Regions from separate parts of the Isoptericola sp. NPDC060185 genome, predicted to be linked through region 2. Evidence: predicted binding sites of a transcription regulator. Region 2 holds the regulator's gene; each other region holds the start of a gene.

Region 1 (6,317 bases), on a different contig from region 2:
CACGTCGTGCGGGTGGCTCTCCTTGAGCGACGCCGACGTGATGCGCACGAAGCGGCCCTTGGCCTGCAGCTCGGGGATGGTGCGGGCTCCGACGTAGAACATCGACTGGTGCAGCCCGCCGACCAGCTGGTGGGCGACGGTGTGCAGCGTGCCCTTGTACGGCACCTGCCCCTCGATGCCCTCGGGCACGATCATGTCGTCGCTGGTGACCTCGGCCTGGAAGTAGCGGTCCTTGGAGTAGGACTTCTTGCCGCGCGAGGACATGGCGCCCATCGAGCCCATGCCGCGGTACGCCTTGTACTGCTTGCCGTTCACGAGGATGGTCTCGCCGGGCGCCTCCTCGGTGCCGGCCAGCATCGAGCCGAGCATCACGGCCTCCGCGCCCGCGACGATCGCCTTGCCGATCTCGCCCGAGTGGCGCATGCCGCCGTCGGCGATGACCGGGATACCCGCGGCCCGAGCGGCCAGCGACGCCTCGTACACGGCGGTGATCTGCGGGACGCCGACGCCGGTGACGATGCGCGTGGTGCAGATGGAGCCCGGTCCGACGCCGACCTTGATCGCGTCCGCGCCCGCGTCGACGAACGACTGCGCGCCCTCCTTCGTCGCGACGTTGCCGCCGATCACCTGCACGTGGCGGGTCGCGGGGTCCGTCTTGAGCTTGCGGACCATCTCGATGAGCATCGCGACGTTGCCGTGCGCGGTGTCCGCGACGAGCATGTCGACGCCGGCGTCGACCAGCGTGGTCGCCCGCTGCCACGCGTCGCCGAAGTAGCCGATGGCCGCGCCGACGAGCAGGCGGCCCTGGCCGTCCTTGGAGGCGTTCGGGAACTGCTCGGACTTCACAAAGTCCTTGACGGTGATGAGCCCCGCGAGCCGGCCCTCGTCGTCGACCAGCGGCAGGCGCTCGAGCTTGTGCTTGCGCAGCAGCAGCGTGGCGTCCTCGCGCGAGATCCCGGCCGGGCCCGTGATGAGCGGGGCGGGCGTCATGACCTCGGAGACCTTGGTGGTGCCCCACTCGGCGACGGGCGTGAAGCGCAGGTCGCGGTTGGTGACGATGCCGGTGAGGTGCCCGCCCGCGTCCACGACCGGGAAGCCGGAGATGCGGTACTCCCCCGCGCGCTTGTCGAGCTCCTCGAGGGTGGCGTCCGGGCCGATCGTCACCGGGTTGGAGATGATGCCGGTCTGCGTCCGCTTGACCAGGTCCACCTGGTACGCCTGGTCCTCGATGGAGAGGTTGCGGTGCAGGACGCCGATGCCGCCCTGGCGGGCCATCGCGATCGCCATCCGCGACTCCGTGACGGTGTCCATCGCGGCCGAGACGAGCGGCACCCGCAGGGAGATCTCGCGCGTGAGGCGCGACGTGGTGTCGATGTCCGACGGGGCGAGGTCGGAGTACCCCGGCAGCAGCAGGACGTCGTCGTAGGTGAGGCCGAGGAATCCGAACGGGTCGTGCGCGGGCGAGGTCGAGTCCGTCATGACAGGAGTCTACGTTCTGAGGCCCTCGGTTATTCCGGCCGTCCGCCCCTGCGGGGGCCGCCCGTGGCGGACCTCACGTCGCGGCTCCCGTCGCGGCTCACGCCACGACGGCGAGGGCCTCGTGCAGCATCGCGGTGAACGACCGCACGCGCTGCACGGTCGCGGCCAGGGGCAGCTCGCTCGCGGCGTCGTCGCGGCGCAGGCTGACGATGATCGGCAGCTCCGCGAACCCCTCGTGCACGGCGTGCACGAGGTCGAGGTCCGGGCGCCGCTGCGACGTGGCGAGCACGAGGGCGGCGGGCCGCACCATCGTCACGAGCTCGAGCGAGCGGTGCGTGCTGGCCGGGCCGGTGACGATCCGCGCGGTCGCGCCCTTCGCGGTCAGCGCGGCGGCGAGGGCGTGCGCCGACAACGGCACCACCTCGTCGGGCGCGGCGAAGATGAGGACGATCTTGCGCATCCGGCTCGGGTGGTTGGCCGGCGGCGCGCCCCCGGCGACCATGGCCCGCTCGAACGCCTCGGTGAAGTCGCGCAGCGCACGCAGGGCGGCGGTCGCGAGCACCACCTCCGGCACGGCGCCCGGTCCGGCGAGCACCGTCCGCTGGGCGACCCGCTGCCACGCGGGCTCGGCGATCTCCGTCCACCATGCCGCGGGGTCGCCCTGCGCCGGGATGGCCAGGATCTCGTCGCAGGCCTGCTGGTCGTACGCGAGGGCGGCGTCGACGACGGCGGACACCCGGCCGGAAGCGCTCCCACCCGGGACGTGGCTGCTGGCCGCAGGGCTTCCTTCGCCGCCGCCGGGCAGGGCCCTCAGGTGCGCGCGTCCCGGCCGCGGCGGCTCGTCGCCGGCCGCTGGCGCGGGCCGCTCGCCCGCACCCTCCGAGGAGTCCTGGCCATCCTCGCCGGACGCCGAGGACGCGGCCTGCTCCGTCGCCTCCTCCAGCTCCTGGACGCCGGCCTCGAGCGCGGCCCGCGCGGCGTCGACCGGCGCGACCCCCTCCAGGGTGAGCCGGCGCATGACGAGCAGCCGCGCCACGTCCTCGGGCGTGTAGCGACGGTGCGAGCCTGCGGTGCGGGCGGACGGGCCGAGCCCGTAGCGGCGGTCCCACGTGCGCAGGGTGGCGGGGGCCACCCCGAGGCGCCTGGCGACCGCGGCGACGGCGAGGCCAGGGCTCGACGCGCGAGACCCGCCCCCGTGAGGGGCGGGCCGGGATGAGGTCATGGCGTCGATTCTGCCGAGAGGATCGGAGGGTCGCCACCGCGCCACCGGGCGCGCCGCGGAACATCTCGTCGACGCAGGTCAAAGCAGTTCAGAACCCGGTCGAACCCGTTCAGCGCGCACCGGAAAGTTGAACACTGAATCATCGAACCCGGTCACAAAACCGGACCTTGAACAACTTCTGCACAACTTGTAGGTTGTTCGCCATGACGGAGATCTCGAGGCTTCCCGGTCCGGTGATGGAGCTGTGGGAGTGGCAGTACCAGGGCTCCTGCCGCGACGCGGACGACACGCTGTTCTTCCACCCCGAGGGTGAGCGCGGCTCGACGCGTCGACGCCGCGCCGAGGCGGCCAAGGCGATCTGCCGCTCGTGCCCCGTGATGATGCAGTGCCGCGAGCAGTCGCTCCGGGTCCGCGAGCCCTACGGGGTGTGGGGCGGCCTCAGCGAGGACGAGCGGTCCGCGATCCTCGCCGGCGGAGCACGCAAGACCGGTTGAGCAAAGCACGAAGGCCTCGCACCGACGACGGTGCGAGGCCTTCTGCGTTCGGCGTCGTCAGGCGACGACGACCGCGAGGATGTCACGGGCCGACAGGACGAGGTAGTCCTCGCCGGCGTACTTGACCTCGGTGCCGCCGTACTTGCTGTAGATGACCTTGTCACCGACCTTGACGTCGACGGGGACGCGGTTGCCCTTGTCGTCGAAGCGACCCTCGCCCACGGCCAGGACCTCGCCCTCCTGGGGCTTCTCCTTGGCGGTGTCCGGGATGACCAGGCCGGAAGCGGTCGTGGTCTCGGCCTCGATGGCCTTGACGACGATCCGGTCCTCGAGCGGCTTGATGGGGACCGACACGTCGGACCTCCTTGATTCGCGATGCGTGGATGGACTTGCTGATTGACCAGGTCGCGTCCGAGGGCCGGCCGTCGTCGCGGGTGCCGGCACAGCCTTGCGGTCGCTGACGACAAATCTAGGCAGGCGTTAGCACTCTGACAAGTCGAGTGCCAGCAGTTCGCCGAGGGCGTCACGCCCGGGCCGCGCCCGAGAGCCCCGGCGCGCCTGAGACGATGGCCCGATGGACGCCGCCTCCGTGAGCAAGCTGCTGAGCCCGGACGGGTGGGCGCTGCTCAACTCGCTCCCCCCGTACGACGAGAAGCAGGCCATGACGCTCGCGACGCGGCTGCGGGCCGACGGGGTCGACCCCGACCTCGCCGCCGCCGCGCTCACCCAGTCGCGGCTGCGCGCCAAGGCCCGCGCCAAGCTCGGCGACTTCGCGGACGGGATGCTCTTCACGCCCGACGGCGTCGAGCAGGCGACCCGCCTCGTGGTGGCCGCCCTGCACGCCCGGCGCTACCTCGCGGCCGGCGTCACGAAGGTCGCCGACCTCACCAGCGGGATCGGCGCCGACGCGCTCGCGTTCGCGGGCGTGGGCCTGCGGGTGCTCGCCACGGACGTCGACGAGATGACGGCCGCGCTCGCCACCGTGAACCTGCGCCACTTCCCCGAGGCGGAGGTGCGGCACGCCGACGGGCTCGCGCTCGACCTCGCCGCCGAGGGCGTGGACGGCGTGTACGCCGACCCGGCCCGGCGCACGCGTGGCGGGCGCCGCGTCTTCGACCCCGCCGCCTACGCGCCCCCGCTCGACGCCGTCTGGGCGCTGCGCGACCAGGTCCCCGCCCTCGGGATCAAGGTCGGGCCCGGCATCCCGCACCAGGGGCTCCCGGAGGACGCGGAGACGCAGTGGGTGTCCGTGGACGGGGACGTCGTCGAGGCGGGCCTGTGGTTCGGCCCGCTCGCCCCGGCCGGGCCGGGCCGCTCCGCCCTCGTGCTCACGACGCGCGACGGCGCGACGGCGTCCCGCACCCTGCGCACCGACGGCGACGGCTCGGACCTCGTTCCCGACGTCGGGCCCGCCGGCGCCTACCTGTACGAGCCTGACGGCGCCGTGATCCGGGCCGGGCTCGTGGCGCACGCCGCCGCGGAGCTCGGCGGGCGCCTGCTCGACCGGACCATCGCGTACGTCACGACCGACCAGCCCGCGGCGCCGCAGGCCGCCGGGGTCGCACCCCTCGCCACCGGCTACCGGGTGCTCGACCTCATGCCGTTCAACCTGAAGCGCCTCAAGGCGTACCTGCGCGAGCGCGGCGTCGGGCGCCTCACGATCAAGAAGCGGGGCACCGCCGTGACGCCGGAGCAGCTGCGCGCCCAGCTCTCGCCGAAGGGCGACGCGGAGGCGACGCTCGTGCTCACGCGCGTCGGCGGGGCGCAGCACGTGCTGGTCGTCGAGCCGCTGCGCTGATCCCGCGCGGACCGGGACGCCGCCGGACCGGCGCGCGGCCCGCCGTCCCCCCGTGGAAGCATGGCCCGCATGGTGCTGGACTTCGCCGCCTCCGACCGGTCGAGCGTCGGCCTCGAGTGGGAGCTCGCGCTGGTCGACGCCGACTCCGGCAACCTCCGGCAGGTGGCCCCCGCGGTCATCGAGGCGGTGGCCGACGACGTGCGCCACCGCTACGTCAAGCCCGAGTTCCTGCGGAACACCGTCGAGGTGATCAGCGGTGTGCGGCGCACCGTCCCCGACGCGATCGCGGACCTCGAGCGGGGGATCGCCGCGATCCACGACGCGACCGGCCCGATGCGCGTCGACCTCATGGGCGCGGGCACGCACCCGTTCGCGCACTGGTCGCAGCAGAAGGTCACCGACAAGGAGCGGTACGCCACCGTCGTCGACCGGGCGCAGGTGGTGGGGCGCCAGCAGATCGTCTACGGCGTGCACGCGCACGTGGGCATCGAGGACCGGGCCAAGGTGCTGCCCATCGTGAACTCGCTGCTCGTGTACCTGCCGTACCTTCAGGTGCTGTCGGCGTCGTCGCCGTTCTTCGGGGGCGACGACACCGGGTACGCCTCGATGCGGACGATGATCTTCCAGCAGCTCCCGACAGCGGGGCTGCCGTACCAGTTCGGCGCCTGGGCCGAGCTGGAGCGGTACGTCGCGGACATGCTGCACACCGGCGTCATCGACGACTTCACCGAGGTGCGCTGGGACGTGCGGCCGGCCCCGCACTTCGGCACCGTCGAGGTGCGCATCTGCGACGGCACGTCCAACACCCTCGAGCTGGCCGCGCTCGGCGCGCTGGTGCACTGCCTGGTCGAGCACCTGTCGACGATGCTCGACGAGGGCCGACGCCTGCCCACCCTGCCGCCGTGGTTCGTGCACGAGAACAAGTGGCGCGCCGCCCGCTACGGGACCGACGCGATCATCATCCTCGACGACGCCGGCGAGGAGGAGCTCGTCACGGACGCGCTCCCCCGCCTGCTGGCGACCCTGGAGCCCGTCGCCGAGCGGCTGGGCTGCGCCGCCGAGCTCGACGGCGCGCGCGAGATCGTGCGCGGCGGCGCGTCGTACCAGCGGCAGCGGGCGGTGGCCCGCGCCCACGGCGGCGGGCAGGACGCGCTCGAGGCCGTCGTCGCGTCGCTCGTCGCCGAGCTGCACGCGGGCCGGCCCCTGCCCGCGACGGTGTGACGAGCCGGGAGACCGCGAGCGGACCGGTCCGCCCGTGCTGCAGGTGCGGCCGTCGGGCCTGACTCAGAGCACGCGCAGCGCCCCGACATCGTCTCGCTCACGC
Region 2 (6,317 bases):
CGGCTCGACAGGATGTTGAACGTGAGCACCTCGGCCGGTCGCTGCGCGGAGGCCGCCGTGAGCATCTGGACCGAGCGCGCCACGACCTCGGGGGTCAGCGGGGTGCCCGACTCGACCACCTCGACGAGCTCGTCCAGCAGGCGGGAGACGAGGGCGACCTCGCCGGCGGGGCCGCTCACCACGATCTCGTTGCCGCGCGCGTGCACGTCGACGCCGGGGAACCCGTCCTCGACGGCCCGCAGCACGGAGTCCCTGCTGCCGAGCAGGGCCACCATCGGTACGTGCGTGGGCACCACGATGCGGTGCTCGGTGGACCGTTCGGCGTGCGCGGCCGACGCGCCGGGGGTGCCGGAGGCGGCGTGGGGTGTCGATGTCATGGGGCCGGCTGCGCCGGGGCCCTCCTTCGCGAGACGAGTTCGTGGGCGACACGAGTCTATCGAGCGGGCGCCCGCCCCGGCACGCGGTTTACCTCAGGCGGGGGTCCAGCCGAGCTTCGCGCCGGCCAGCACGTGGCCGTGCACGTGGAAGACGCTCTGCCCGGCGCGGGGGCCGGAGTTGAAGATGAAGCGGTACTGGCCGTCGGCGAGGTCGCCGGCCACGCGGTCGGCCAGCCCGACCACCTCGGCCAGCAGGGCCGGGTCCGCGGCGGCGAGCGTCGCGACGTCGCCGTGGTGCTCCTTCGGCACCACCAGCACGTGCACCGGGGCCTTCGGGTCGATGTCGCGGAACGCGATCACGCAGTCCGAGGTGGCGACCACGTCCGCGGGCAGGTCGCCGGCGACGATCTTGCAGAACAGGCAGTCGGTGGTGGCGCTCGTCATGCCCCGGACGTTACCGCGCCGGGCCGCCTCCCCGCCCGGTCAGGCCCAGCGCCCGAGCCGCTCGCTGAGCAGCGCGACGGCGACCGGACCGGCCGTGGACGTGCGCAGCACGTGCGGGCCGAGCCGCGCGGTCACGGCACCCGCCTCCTCGAGCGCGGCCACCTCCGCGTCGGAGATACCACCCTCCGGCCCGACGACGACGAGCAGGGCCGGCGGGGCCGACGGGTCCGACGACGGCACGGGCAGCGCAACCCCCGCGAGCGGCGTCGTCGCGTCCTCGTGCAGCACGACGGCGCCGCCGCCGGCCGCGACGACCTCGCGGACGCGGGCGGCGAGCTGGCGCGTGGTGACCGGCTCCGCCACGGGCGGCAGGCACGCGCGGCGCGCCTGCTTCACGGCCGAGCGCACGGTGGCGACCCACTTGGCGTGCGACTTCGCGGCCCGCTGCCCGCGCCACACGACGACGGACCGGTCGGCCTGCCACGGCACCACGGCGTCGACCCCGACCTCGACGGCGGCCTCCACGGCCAGCTCGTCCCGGTCGCCCTTGGCGAGCGCCTGCACCAGCGTGAGCATGACGGCGGGCGCGGGCTCCGCGACCACCTCGTCGACGCGCAGTCGCACCTCGCCGCCCTCGACGGCGTCGACCACGCAGCGCAGCCGCGTGCCCGCGCCGTCGACGACGTCCATCCGCTCCCCCGGACCCCGGCGCTGCACGACGCCCGCGTGCCGCCCCTCCGCGCCGTCGAGCACGTAGACGTCGCCCGCGGACAGCGCGCCGAGCGCGCCGCCGTCGGCGAGGAAGACGGGGGCGCTCACGTCAGCGGCCGCTCAGCTTGTCCCGCAGCCGCGAGAAGACGCCCGGGTGCGCCGCGGTCAGCCGCGGCTCGGGGCGCTCCTCGCCGCGCAGCGCGGCCAGCGAGCGCAGCAGCTCCGTCTGCTCCTCGTCCAGGCCGGAGGGCACCTGGACCTCGACGTGCACGTTGAGGTCGCCGCGCCCGCCCGCGTGCAGGTGGCCGACGCCGAGGCCCTTGAGCGTCACGACCTGCCCCGGCTGGGTGCCCGGGCGCAGGTCGATCTCCTGCTGGCCGTCGAGGGTCTCCAGGTCGAGGACGGTGCCGAGCGCGGCCGCCGTCATCGGCACCTGCAGGGTGCAGTGCAGGTCGTCGCCGCGGCGCACGAACGTGTCGTGCGGCTTCTCGCGGATCTCGACGTACAGGTCGCCGGCGGGGCCGCCGCCGGGGCCGACCTCGCCCTGCGAGGTCAGCTTGATGCGCGTGCCCGTGTCGACGCCGGCCGGCACGTTGACCGTGAGGGTGCGGCGCGAGCGCACGCGCCCCTCGCCGGAGCAGTCGGCGCACGGCTCGGGGATCACGGTGCCGAAGCCCTGGCAGGCGGCGCAGGGCGCGGTCGTCATGACCTGGCCGAGGAAGGAGCGCGCCACGCGCTGCACGTTGCCGCGGCCCTGGCAGACGTCGCAGGTCTTGAGGTCGGTGCCGGGGCGGCAGCCGTTGCCGCCGCAGGTGCCGCACACGACCGCGGTGTCCACCTGCAGCTCGCGCTTGGCGCCGAACGCGGCCTCGGCGAGGTCGATGTCCATGCGCACGAGGGCGTCCTGGCCGCGGCGGGCGCGGGGCACGGGCCCGGCGGGCTGGCCGCCGCCGCCGAAGAACGTCTCGAAGATGTCCTGGAAGCCGAACCCGTTGCCGAAGCCGGCGCCCGCGCCACCCGACGGCGAGCTCGGGTCCACGCCCATGTCGTACTGCTGGCGCTTGTCCGGGTTGGACAGCACCTCGTAGGCGCGGGCGACGTCCTTGAAGCGATCCTCGCCGGCCTCGCCGGCGACGTCGGGGTGCAGCTCGCGGGCGAGCTTGCGGTACGCCTTCTTGATCTGCTCGGCCGAGGCGTCGCGGGGGACGCCCAGGATCTCGTAGTAGTCGGTCACAGGTCTCTCTTCGGTGACGTGTCGGTGACGTGCACGGTCAGGTCGTGTGGGTCAGGGTTCGCCGGGGGCCGTCAGCTGGGCAGCACCCGGGACAGGTAGCGGGCGACGGCGCGCACCGAGGCGATCGTGCCCGGGTAGTCCATCCGGGTGGGGCCGATGGACCCCAGGATGGCCACCGTGTCGCCGTCGCTGCCGTAGCCGGAGGCGACGACGGAGGTCTCGGTGAGGCCGTCGAGGCGGTTCTCGTGGCCGATGCGGATGCCGACCCCGGGGCCGGACCCCGGGGCGGGCTCGGTGGCCAGCTCGGTGAGGAGCCCGAGCAGCACCACCTGCTCCTCGAGGGCCTCGAGCACCGGGCTGAGGCCCTGCTCGAAGCGCATCTCGGCGCGGGCGAGGTTGGCGGTGCCGGCGAGGACGATGCGGTCCTCGCGCTGCGCGCCGAGCGTGTCGACCACCAGGTCCGCGATCCCGCGGGCCAGCGGGGCCAGCTCGGCGTCCAGCCCTGCCACCACGCGCGCGAACGCCTCCGGCAGGTCCGTGAGGCGCCGCCCCGCGGCGGCCGCGTTGAGGCGGCCGCGCAGCTCGCCGAGCGTGCCCTCGTCGAGGGCCCCCGGGTCGGGAGCCGGCCCGGCGGGCGAGTCCACCGCGACGACGGCGGGCTCGGCCCCCGGCCCCGCGCCGACGTCGAGGAAGCGCTGCTCCACGCGGCCGGTGTCCGTGATCACGACGACCAGCAGGCGCGCGCCCCCGACGGGGACGAGCTCCAGGTGCCGCAGCCCGGACACGCGCAGGGACGGGTACTGGACCACGGCGACCTGCCCCGTGAGCTGGGCGATGAGGCGCCCGGCGCGGCCGAGCACGTCGTCCATGTCGATCGCCTCGGACAGGAACGTCTCGATGGCCCGCCGCTGGGGGCTGGTCAGGGGGCGCACCTCCGCGAGGCGGTCGACGAAGAGCCGGTACCCCTTGTCGGTGGGGATGCGGCCGGCCGAGGTGTGCGGCTGGGCGATGTACCCGGCCTCCTCGAGCGCGGCCATGTCGTTGCGGATGGTGGCGGGCGAGACGCCGAGGCCGTGCCGCTCCGTGAGCACGCGCGACCCCACCGGCTCGCGCGTGTGGACGTAGTCCTCCACGATCGCGCGCAGCACGGCCAGCCGACGTTCCTCGCTCACGGTCCTCCCTCGCCTCGCGCACGCTTAGCACTCTCGTATCCCGAGTGCCATCCTACGCGGGGTCACGACAGGTCCGCGGGCGACCCGCCCGGCACGCCCCGGCCGCCGTCTGAGGTACCTACGGCGGCGTCTGAGGTACCCCCCGCCGCGAAGATGCGGCACCTGACCGATCCGCCGCCGTACCTCAGGAGCCGAGGGTGGAACCACCGGCAGCCACCGGGGCTTCGGGCGAAGGAGATCCGTGATGAACGAGTTCCTGTACTACGACGAGTTCCGTCTCCGCGAGGCGGAGGCCGAGCAGACGCTCCTGCGGGACGTCGAGCGTCGGGAGGCCCTGACGGGCGGCGACCGCCGCGGCCGCGGCCGTGTGGCCGCCCGCCGCCGGGCCGACCGCCGCGTGTGGGGCCTCCTGACGGCGGGCACGAGCCGGTCCTGGACGCTGTGACCGCGGCCGTGGCACCCGGCGAGGAGCACGTCTCGCCGGTCGGTGCGACCCCGGCGGACAGCGCGCCGGCCTGGCACGATGACGAGGTGCCCGCCACCTCGACCGGGTCGGCCCTCGGGCCGCACCCCACCACTGGATCCCGACCGCCCATGATCGGTCGCGAGGCCGAGCTCGCCGCCCTCCGCGACGCGTTCGCCGCAGCCCTCGACGGTTCCGGCGGCACGGTCGTGGTGGGCGGCGAGGCGGGTATCGGCAAGACCCGGCTCGTGGCCGAGTTCCTGACCGGGCTCGCCGGGCTCCCCGACGCCGCGGGCGGCGCCCTCGTGCTGCGCGGGCAGTGCGCCGACTCCGGCTCCGGCCCCCTCCCCTACGCTGCGCTCACCGGCGTCCTCGCCGACGTGGTCGACGCGCTCGGGCCCGAGGCCACCCTGGACGCGGCGGGCCCCGCCGCCGACGCCCTCGGCACGCTCGCCCCCGCGCTCGTCGAGGTGCGGCGCGACGTCGACCACGGCCGCCTGCCCGAGGTGCTCGCCGACCTCGTCTCGACCGTGTCCGCGACGCGGCCGGTCGTCCTCGTGCTCGAGGACCTGCACTGGTCCGACGACGTGACCCGGACCGTCGTCGCCCGGCTGGCCCGGACCGCCCCGCGCTCGACCCTTCTCGTCGTCGCCACCTACCGCAGCGACGACGTCGGACGACGCCACCCGCTGCGCACCACGCTCGCCGAGCTGGAACGCTCCCGCCTGGCCGCCCGCGTCGAGCTGGCCCGCCTGGACGCCGCCGACGCCGCGCGCCTGGTCACGACCCTCGTCACGACGCGCGGCCCCGGCCGCGAGCTGCCCGGCCCGGTGCTCGGCGAGCTCGCGGAGCGCTCCGAGGGCGTCCCGTTCTACGCGGAGGAGCTCGCGGCGTTCGCGGGCGAGGCGATGCCGACGTCCCTGCGCGACCTGCTGCTGCTGCGCTACTCCGCCCTGAGCGACGGCGCCCGGACCTTCTGCCGCACGGTGGCGGCGGCCGGCCAGCACGCCCCCCACGCCCTGCTCACCGCGATGCTCGGCGAGGACGGGCTCGACGCCGCCGAGCCCGCCGCGCGCGAGGCCGTCGAGGCGCACGTGCTCGTGCCCGACGGCGACGGCTACCGGTTCCGCCACGCCCTCATGCAGGAGGCGGTCGACCACGAGCTGCTCCCCGGGGAGGCGCGCCGCCTGCACGCCGCGTGCGCCCGCGCGCTCGAGGAGGGCGGCCGCACGCTCGCGGACGCCGCGGCCGCCGCCGACCACTGGTGGCGGGCCCGCGTGCCCGACCGCGCGCTGGCCGCCGCGGTCCAGGTCGTCGCGACGGCGGAGCCGGACGGCGCCACGTCGACGGCCGTCGCGGCGGGCGAGCGCGCCCTGGAGCTGTGGGACCTGGTCCCGGACGCGGACGGCGTGGCGGGGCAGCACCGCGCGTCGCTGCTGCGCCACGTCGCCGCCGCGCTCCAGGACGCCGCGCAGGTGGACCGGGCGGCCGGCCTCGCGCGGGAGTCCGTCGCGGAGTGGCCGGCCGACGACCCGGCCGGGCGGGCGCAGGCCCTCTCCACGCTCGCGCACGTCCTCGGCAAGACGGCCGACCCCGCCTCCGACAGCCTGCTCGACGAGGCGCTGGCCCTGCTGCCCGCGGACGACCACGCGGGCCGGGCCCCCCTGCTCCGGCTCAAGGCCCGCAACGCGATGATGGACGCGCGCGACGCCGCGGCGGTCGCGGCCGCCGACGAGGCGCTCGCCGCCGCACGTGCGGTCGGGGACACGCGGAACGCCTCCCTCGCGCTCAACATGCGGGCCATGGGCCGGATCAACGGCGGGGACCTGGGCGGGCTCGAGGACCTCGACCTGTCGGGCGTGGTCGCGGGCGACGACTGGCGGGCCCAGTGCCACTACTACACGAACGCCGCGGAC
Region 3 (6,317 bases), on a different contig from region 2:
CCTGTCCGAGCTCGACCTCGACGGGCTCGCCGAGCGGCTCCAGCGCCTCGCCGGTGCCGCGGACACGCTCGCGACGCTGCCGGAGCGCACCCGCCTGCTGCGCGAGTCCCGGACGGCGGGCGTCGGCGACCTGGTGGACGACCTCACCGACCGGCGGGTGCCGGGCGACCTCGTGGGGGCGGAGCTGGAGCTCGCCTGGTGGTCGTCCGTCTTCGAGCAGCTTCTCGCCGCCGACCCGGTCCTCGCCGGGCAGGACGGCGTGGGGCTCGACGCGCTCGCCCGCCGCTTCCGCGACCTCGACCGCGAGCACCTGGCGGCGCTGTCCCAGCCGGTGCGGGTCGCCGCACGGGCCCACCTCGGTGCCGCGATGCGGGAGGACCGCGACTCCGCGGAGGCGCTGTTCACCGAGCTCATGGAGGGCCGGATGACGACCCTGCGGGACGTCGCCGAACGGCACGGGGACGTGCTGCGGCGCCTGCGTCCGGCGCTGGTCGCCACGCCCACCCTGGTGCCGCACCTGCTGCCCGAGCACCGCACGGCGGACGTCGTCATCCTCGATGCGGTCCAGCACGTGCCCACGGAGGTCGTGGTGCCCGCGATCGCGCGCGGCCGTCAGATCGTGGTGGTCGGGGACCCGCGCTCGGCATCGGGCACCAGCGTGCACGAGCTGGCCGCCCTGCTGCCCACGGTCACGCTGCAGCCGCACGAGAACAGCCGCGACCCCGAGCTGACCCGGCTGCTCGCCGCGCACGGCTACGAGGGCCTGCTGCGGCCGGCACCGCTGCCGCGCGCGGAGGCGCTCGTGCACCTGGACGTGGTGGACGGCACGGGCATGCCCGACCCGGTCTCGGGCAGCGTCGAGAGCACGCAGGCCGAGGTGGACCGCGTGGTCGAGGTCGCCATCGAGCACGCCCTGACCCGCCCGGAGGAGACGTTCGCCGTCGTCACGGTGACGGCCGCGCACGCCGACCGGGTGCGCGAGGCGCTGCTCGCCGAGGTGCGCGCCAACCCCGCGCTCGCGCCGTTCTTCTCGGGCTCGCGGCCCGAGCCCGTCGTCGTCGCCGACATCACCGGCGTGGCCGGGCTGTCCCGGGACACCGTGCTGCTGTCCGTCGGCTTCGGCCGCACCCCGCACGGCCGCGTGCTGCACCGCTTCGGCGTGCTGGGCGAGGCCGGGGGAGAGGCCATGCTGGTCGGCGCACTGGGCGCCACCCGCAAGCGGCTGCACGTCGTGTCCTGCTTCCGGGCCGACGCCCTCGACCCCGAGCGGCTGCGCGGCGCCGGCCCGCGGCTGCTGGTCGAGACGCTGGACCTCGCCGAGCGGCGCTCCGGCGTCGCCGACCAGGTGCGCCTCGGCAACGGCGTCGACGTCGGCCGCGCCCCCGACCGGCTCCTGGTCGACCTGGGCGAGCGGCTCTGGAAGCTCGGCTACCTCGTCGAGACCGACTACGGCGCCCCGGACGGCGACCGCATCCCCCTCGTCGTGGGGCACCCGGACCTGCCGGGCGAGCTGCTCGTCGCCGTGCTGACCGACGACGCCGCGTACGTGGCCGAGCCGTCCGTGCGCGTGCGGGACCGGCAGCTCGCCGAACGGCTCGAGCGGCTGGGGTGGGTCGTGACGCAGGTCTGGTCCGCCGCCGCGTTCCTCGACCCGGACGGCGAGGCCGACCGCGTGCGCCGGCTCGTCCAGCGGGTGCGCGACGAGCGCATCGGCACCGCCGGCGGCGTCGTGCCGCCGCGGGAGGTCGTCGTGCCGGTGCTGCCGGACGAGGACGAGCCGGCGGTCGACGTCGCCCCGGCCGTCGAGGTCGTCGACGTCGCGCCGGAAGACGACGCCGAGGCCGTCGACGCAGCGATCGTCGATGCCGCGGCCGTCGATGCCGCGGCCGTCGACGCCGTGGGCTCTGCCGCCGTCGAAGCGGCGGCCGAGGAGGCCGGGCTGGTGACGGACGACGCCGCGGGCGACGTCACGGTCGACGAGGTCGAGGCCACGACGGAGGGCGCCGGGGTCGCGCCGGACGACGCCGCGGTGGCTCAGGACGGCGCCGAGGCAGGCCCGGAGGACATCGGGGTGGCCACGGACAAGGAGACTGCGAAGGACGACGGGTCGCCCGAGGCCTGACCGTGCGGGGCGCGGCGGCCCGCTGCACGGCGTGACGGACAATGGCCGGGTGAACGATTCCCCCGAGCGGGCCGCCACGCCGTCCGGCGCCGAGCCGGACGAGACCGCGCCGAGCACGGCCGCCCCGCGCCGCAGGCGTCGCCGCGTGGTGCGTCAGGGCACGGAGCGGGAGACGGTCATGGGCCAGACCTCCGACGACCGCGGCGGGCACGACGACAACGACGACCGGCTGCTGCGGGACGTCCCACCGCACTGGGGTCGCCGCTGACGCCGGCACCGACGCCGGCGCCGACGCCACCGACGCTGACGCCGCCGACGCTGACGCCGCCGCCGCTGACGCTGACGCCGCTGACGCTGACGCCGCCGACGCTGACGCCGCCGACGCTGACGCCGCCGTGTGTGGCGTCCCGGGACGTCAGTGCCGCGCGGGCCCGGCCTGCGCGGCGAGGAGGTCGCGGATCTCCTGCAGCAGCACGGTGTCCTGGGCCAGCGGCTCCGGCTCCTCCACCTGGCCGCGGGCGCGGCGCTCGGCGAGCTTGTTCAGCGGCAGGACGATCGCGAAGTACAGCGCGGCCGCGATGATGAGGAAGTTGAGGACGGCGTCGAGGAAGCCTCCGATGGACATCACGGACGCCGCGACGTCGCCGTGCTCGGGTCGGAGCGTGATGTCCCACAGGTTCGTCAGGTCGGGCTTGCCGAAGATCGCGCCGATGATCGGGTTGAGGATGTTGTCGACCATGGCGGTGACGACGGCTGTGAACGCCCCGCCGATGATGATGCCGACGGCGAGGTCGACCACGCTGCCGCGCATGATGAATTCCTTGAAGCCTGCAAGCATGCTCTTCATGTGATGCCCCCTGGTGGTGCGGACGCGCCGGGAGAACCCGGCGGCTGACGGTCGCCGATTCTCGCGGGCGAGTCCCGGCGCCGCAACGGCGGGGCGGGTGTGTCACGGCGACGGCGCACGTGACAGGGCTCACCTCGCCCGGCTCACTCACCCGGCTCAGCGCACCCGACTCACCTCACCAGGACGGCGCCGACGGTGCCCCCGCCCGACGCGGCGGACAGCCCCGGCGCCTCGTCCTCGGACACGGCCACGAGCGTGACGTCGATGCCGTCGGACGCCCCCACGGGGCCGCCGAGGAGGCCACCGCCGGCGTCGGTCGCAGCTCCCGCAGCGGGGCGGGGGAGCACGAGGGCCCGCCGTGCGAGATACGGCGCGGGATCGCCATCTGCGTCGCTATTGAGGTCGGTGCGCGACCCGCCGCCGGCCTCGCCCGCCCGCACGAGGTCGACCCGGTCGCCGGGGCGCAGCCAGCCGGCGGCGGTGGCGTCGAGGCGGACCGGCACGACGACCGTGCCGACCGGCGCCTGGGCCACGACACCGCCGCCGGGAAGCAGCTCGGCGCGCAGCGGGAGCCCGGCGGGCAGGGCGGTGGCGGGCGCGCGGCCGACGAGGTCGGCGGGGGAGGCGACGGCGCCCTCGGGGGCGAGGGCTGCGGCCACGGGGACGGTGGTGAGGTCGGCCGCGGACACCGGCTCGCCGGCGGGCAGCTCGCGCACGGGGACCACGACGTCGACGGAGGGCGGCGGCGCGGGACGCACCGCCTGGACGACGGCGACGGCCGCGAACCCGCAGCACACGGCGGCCAGGACGAAGCGGGATCGCCAGAGGGCGGCGCGCAGGCGGCGCAGGGCGCGGCGGCCGGGCGGGGAGCCGCGGTCACGGGGACCGGCGGGCTCGTCGGAGCGGCGTCGGGAGGGGCGGGTCAGCATGTCGGGCAGCGGCATGGCGGCGACGCTAGGTCCCCGTCGTGCGCCCGCCCTGACCCGTCGGCGCGCCTGTGGACGACCGACCCCTGGGGGCAGCGCTCAGGCCAGCGCCCCGGTGCCGGCGTCCTCGCGACGGGTCAGGAGGACGCGGCCTTGGAGGCGCCCGACGACGACGAGCTCGACGAGGAGCCGCTCGACGACGAGCTGCCGGACGACGAGGACGACGACGACCCGGACGACTCCTTGCCCGCCGACACGGTGCTGGAGGAGGTGCCGGTGCTCTTGCCCGACCCGGAGCGCGAGTCCGTGCGGTAGAACCCCGACCCCTTGAAGGTGACGCCGACGGAGCCGTACTGCTTGCGCAGCGCGCCGCCGCACTCGGGGCAGACGGTGAGCGAGTCGTCGGTGAACGCCTGGTGGACGTCGAAGGCGTGGCCGCAGTCGGCACACCGGTACGCGTAGGTGGGCACGTGATCTCCTCGGGGCGGACGCCGGCACCTGCCGCGGGACGCGGGATGCTGGCACTCAGGTGATGCGAGTGCCAATCATACGCCGGACGGTAGTCTCGCCTGCGTGTCAGCGACCGCCACCCCTGCAGCACCCGGAAGCCCGTCCGAGCCGGACCCCTCGTCGGACGGTACGGAGAACGAGGAGACGGGGCCCCGTCCGGCCCGGCGCTCGCGGCTCCGCAGCGCCGTCGCCGGTGTCGCGGTCGTCGTCGTGCTGGCGCTCGTGGCCACCACCGTCTTCACCGTCGTGACGCTGCGGCGCCCCCTGCCGGACCACGAGGGCACGCAGCAGGTGCCGGGCCTCACCTCCGCCGTCGAGGTGCGCCGCGACGCGCAGGACGTGCCGCAGGTCTACGCGGACACCCCGGAGGACCTGTTCCAGGCGCAGGGCTACCTGCAGGCGCAGGACCGCTTCTTCGAGATGGACTACCGCCGGCACGTGACGGCCGGGCGGCTGGCGGAGCTCGTCGGCGACGTCCCGGAGGCGATCGAGGCCGACAAGGTGACGCGCACCTTCGGCTGGCGCCGGGTGGCGGAGCAGGAGTGGCACGACATCTCCGACGAGTCCCGGGAGTACCTCCAGGCGTACGCGCAGGGCGTGAACGCCTACCTCGACGGGCGCGACGCGGAGGAGCTCGGCGTCGAGTACACCGTGCTGGGCGCGACGGTGGACGTGCAGGAGCCGGAGCCGTGGGACCCGGTGGACTCGCTCGCCTGGCTCAAGGCGATGGCCTGGGACCTGCGCGGCAACTACGACAGCGAGCTCGACCGCGCCCTCGCCTACAGCACCCTCGGCGAGACGGACCTGGTCGACGAGCTGTTCCCGGACTACGACGCCAGCGGCAACCACCCCGTGCTGCGCAACCGCGACCTGGCGAACCGGGTCACCGGCGACGCCTCGCAGGAGGGCGGCCCGGCGTCGGACGCCGAGCTCACGTCCGCCCTCACCGGGCGCACCACGGGCGCCGGTGCGGCGACGGACGCGCTGGGCTCCGCCGTCGACTCCGCCCGCAGCGCGCTCGACGCGGTCCCGGTGCTGGTGGGCCGCGGCGACGCGGCGGGCTCCAACTCGTGGGTCGTCTCGGGCGACCACACGGCGTCCGGCAAGCCGATGCTCGCCAACGACCCGCACCTGGCGCTCTCCGCGCCGGGCATCTGGTCGCAGGTGGGCCTGCACTGCAACCAGGTGAGCGACGCGTGCCCCTTCGACGTCGCGGGCTTCTCGTTCGCGGGCTTCCCCGGCGTGATCATCGGCCACAACGGCGACCTCGCCTGGGGCCTGACCAACATGGGCGCCGACGTCACCGACTTCTTCATCGAGCGGGTGCGCGGCGACACCTGGCTCAAGGACGGCGATGCCGAGGACTGGGAGCAGCTCGACGTCCGCAAGGAGACCATCCGCGTGGCGGGCGGCAAGCCCGTCGACCTCACCGTGCGCAGCACCGAGCACGGCCCGATCGTCTCGGACGTGCTCGACGTCGGCGACGTCGTGGGCGCGCCCACGCAGGAGGGCACCGAGTTCGGGGAGTACGCCGTCGCGCTGCAGTGGACGGCGCTGCAGCCGGGCCGCACCGCCGACGCCGTCTTCGCGTTCGACACGGCCAAGGACGCCAAGGACATCCGCGCCGCCGCCGCGCTGTTCGAGGTGCCGGCGCAGAGCATCGTCTTCGCCACCACCGACGGGCACATCGGCTACCAGGCGCCCGGCCGCATCCCCGTGCGCGCCAAGGTCAAGGGCCCGGTGCCGTCCGGCGGCACGTGGCCCCGGCCCGGCTGGGACCCGCGCTACGACTGGAAGGGTTGGGTGGACCCGGACGACATGCCCCGCGCCCTCGACCCGCAGGAGGGCTTCGTCGTCGCGGCCAACCAGGCCGTGCTGCGCAGCGGCACCCAGCCGTACCTCGCGGACGACT

Evidence for each region. The regulator HrcA, encoded in region 2, represses chaperone genes, less so after heat shock. The targets are predictions, from matches to a motif close to TTNGCACTCGNNNNNNNCGAGTGCNAA.
Region 1: groES (co-chaperone GroES) is a predicted target of HrcA. The motif match lies at 3,676-3,702, and genes of this name have one in related genera.
Region 3: ACFWDO_RS11925 (FmdB family zinc ribbon protein) is a predicted target of HrcA. The motif match lies at 4,414-4,440, and genes of this name have one in related genera.

Annotation. Positions count from the first base shown of each region.
Region 1 is NZ_JBHWYY010000003.1:72,894-79,210, forward strand. Features, by position in the region: gene guaB (IMP dehydrogenase) at 1-1,479, opposite strand, end outside; gene ACFWDO_RS01905 (MerR family transcriptional regulator) at 1,577-2,701, opposite strand; gene ACFWDO_RS01910 (WhiB family transcriptional regulator) at 2,905-3,195, shown strand; gene groES (co-chaperone GroES) at 3,253-3,549, opposite strand; gene ACFWDO_RS01920 (SAM-dependent methyltransferase) at 3,770-4,993, shown strand; gene ACFWDO_RS01925 (glutamate--cysteine ligase) at 5,063-6,214, shown strand; gene ACFWDO_RS01930 (maleylpyruvate isomerase N-terminal domain-containing protein) at 6,278-6,317, opposite strand, start outside.
Region 2 is NZ_JBHWYY010000072.1:3,598-9,914, reverse strand. Features, by position in the region: gene ACFWDO_RS17515 (PhoH family protein) at 1-377, opposite strand, end outside; gene ACFWDO_RS17510 (HIT domain-containing protein) at 471-821, opposite strand; gene ACFWDO_RS17505 (16S rRNA (uracil(1498)-N(3))-methyltransferase) at 861-1,640, opposite strand; gene dnaJ (molecular chaperone DnaJ) at 1,642-2,766, opposite strand; gene hrcA (heat-inducible transcriptional repressor HrcA) at 2,838-3,938, opposite strand; gene ACFWDO_RS17490 (hypothetical protein) at 4,183-4,383, shown strand; gene ACFWDO_RS17485 (ATP-binding protein) at 4,470-6,317, shown strand, end outside.
Region 3 is NZ_JBHWYY010000031.1:10,477-16,793, forward strand. Features, by position in the region: gene ACFWDO_RS11905 (hypothetical protein) at 1-2,122, shown strand, start outside; gene ACFWDO_RS11910 (hypothetical protein) at 2,172-2,390, shown strand; gene mscL (large conductance mechanosensitive channel protein MscL) at 2,538-2,969, opposite strand; gene ACFWDO_RS11920 (SAF domain-containing protein) at 3,140-3,913, opposite strand; gene ACFWDO_RS11925 (FmdB family zinc ribbon protein) at 4,033-4,365, opposite strand; gene ACFWDO_RS11930 (penicillin acylase family protein) at 4,469-6,317, shown strand, end outside.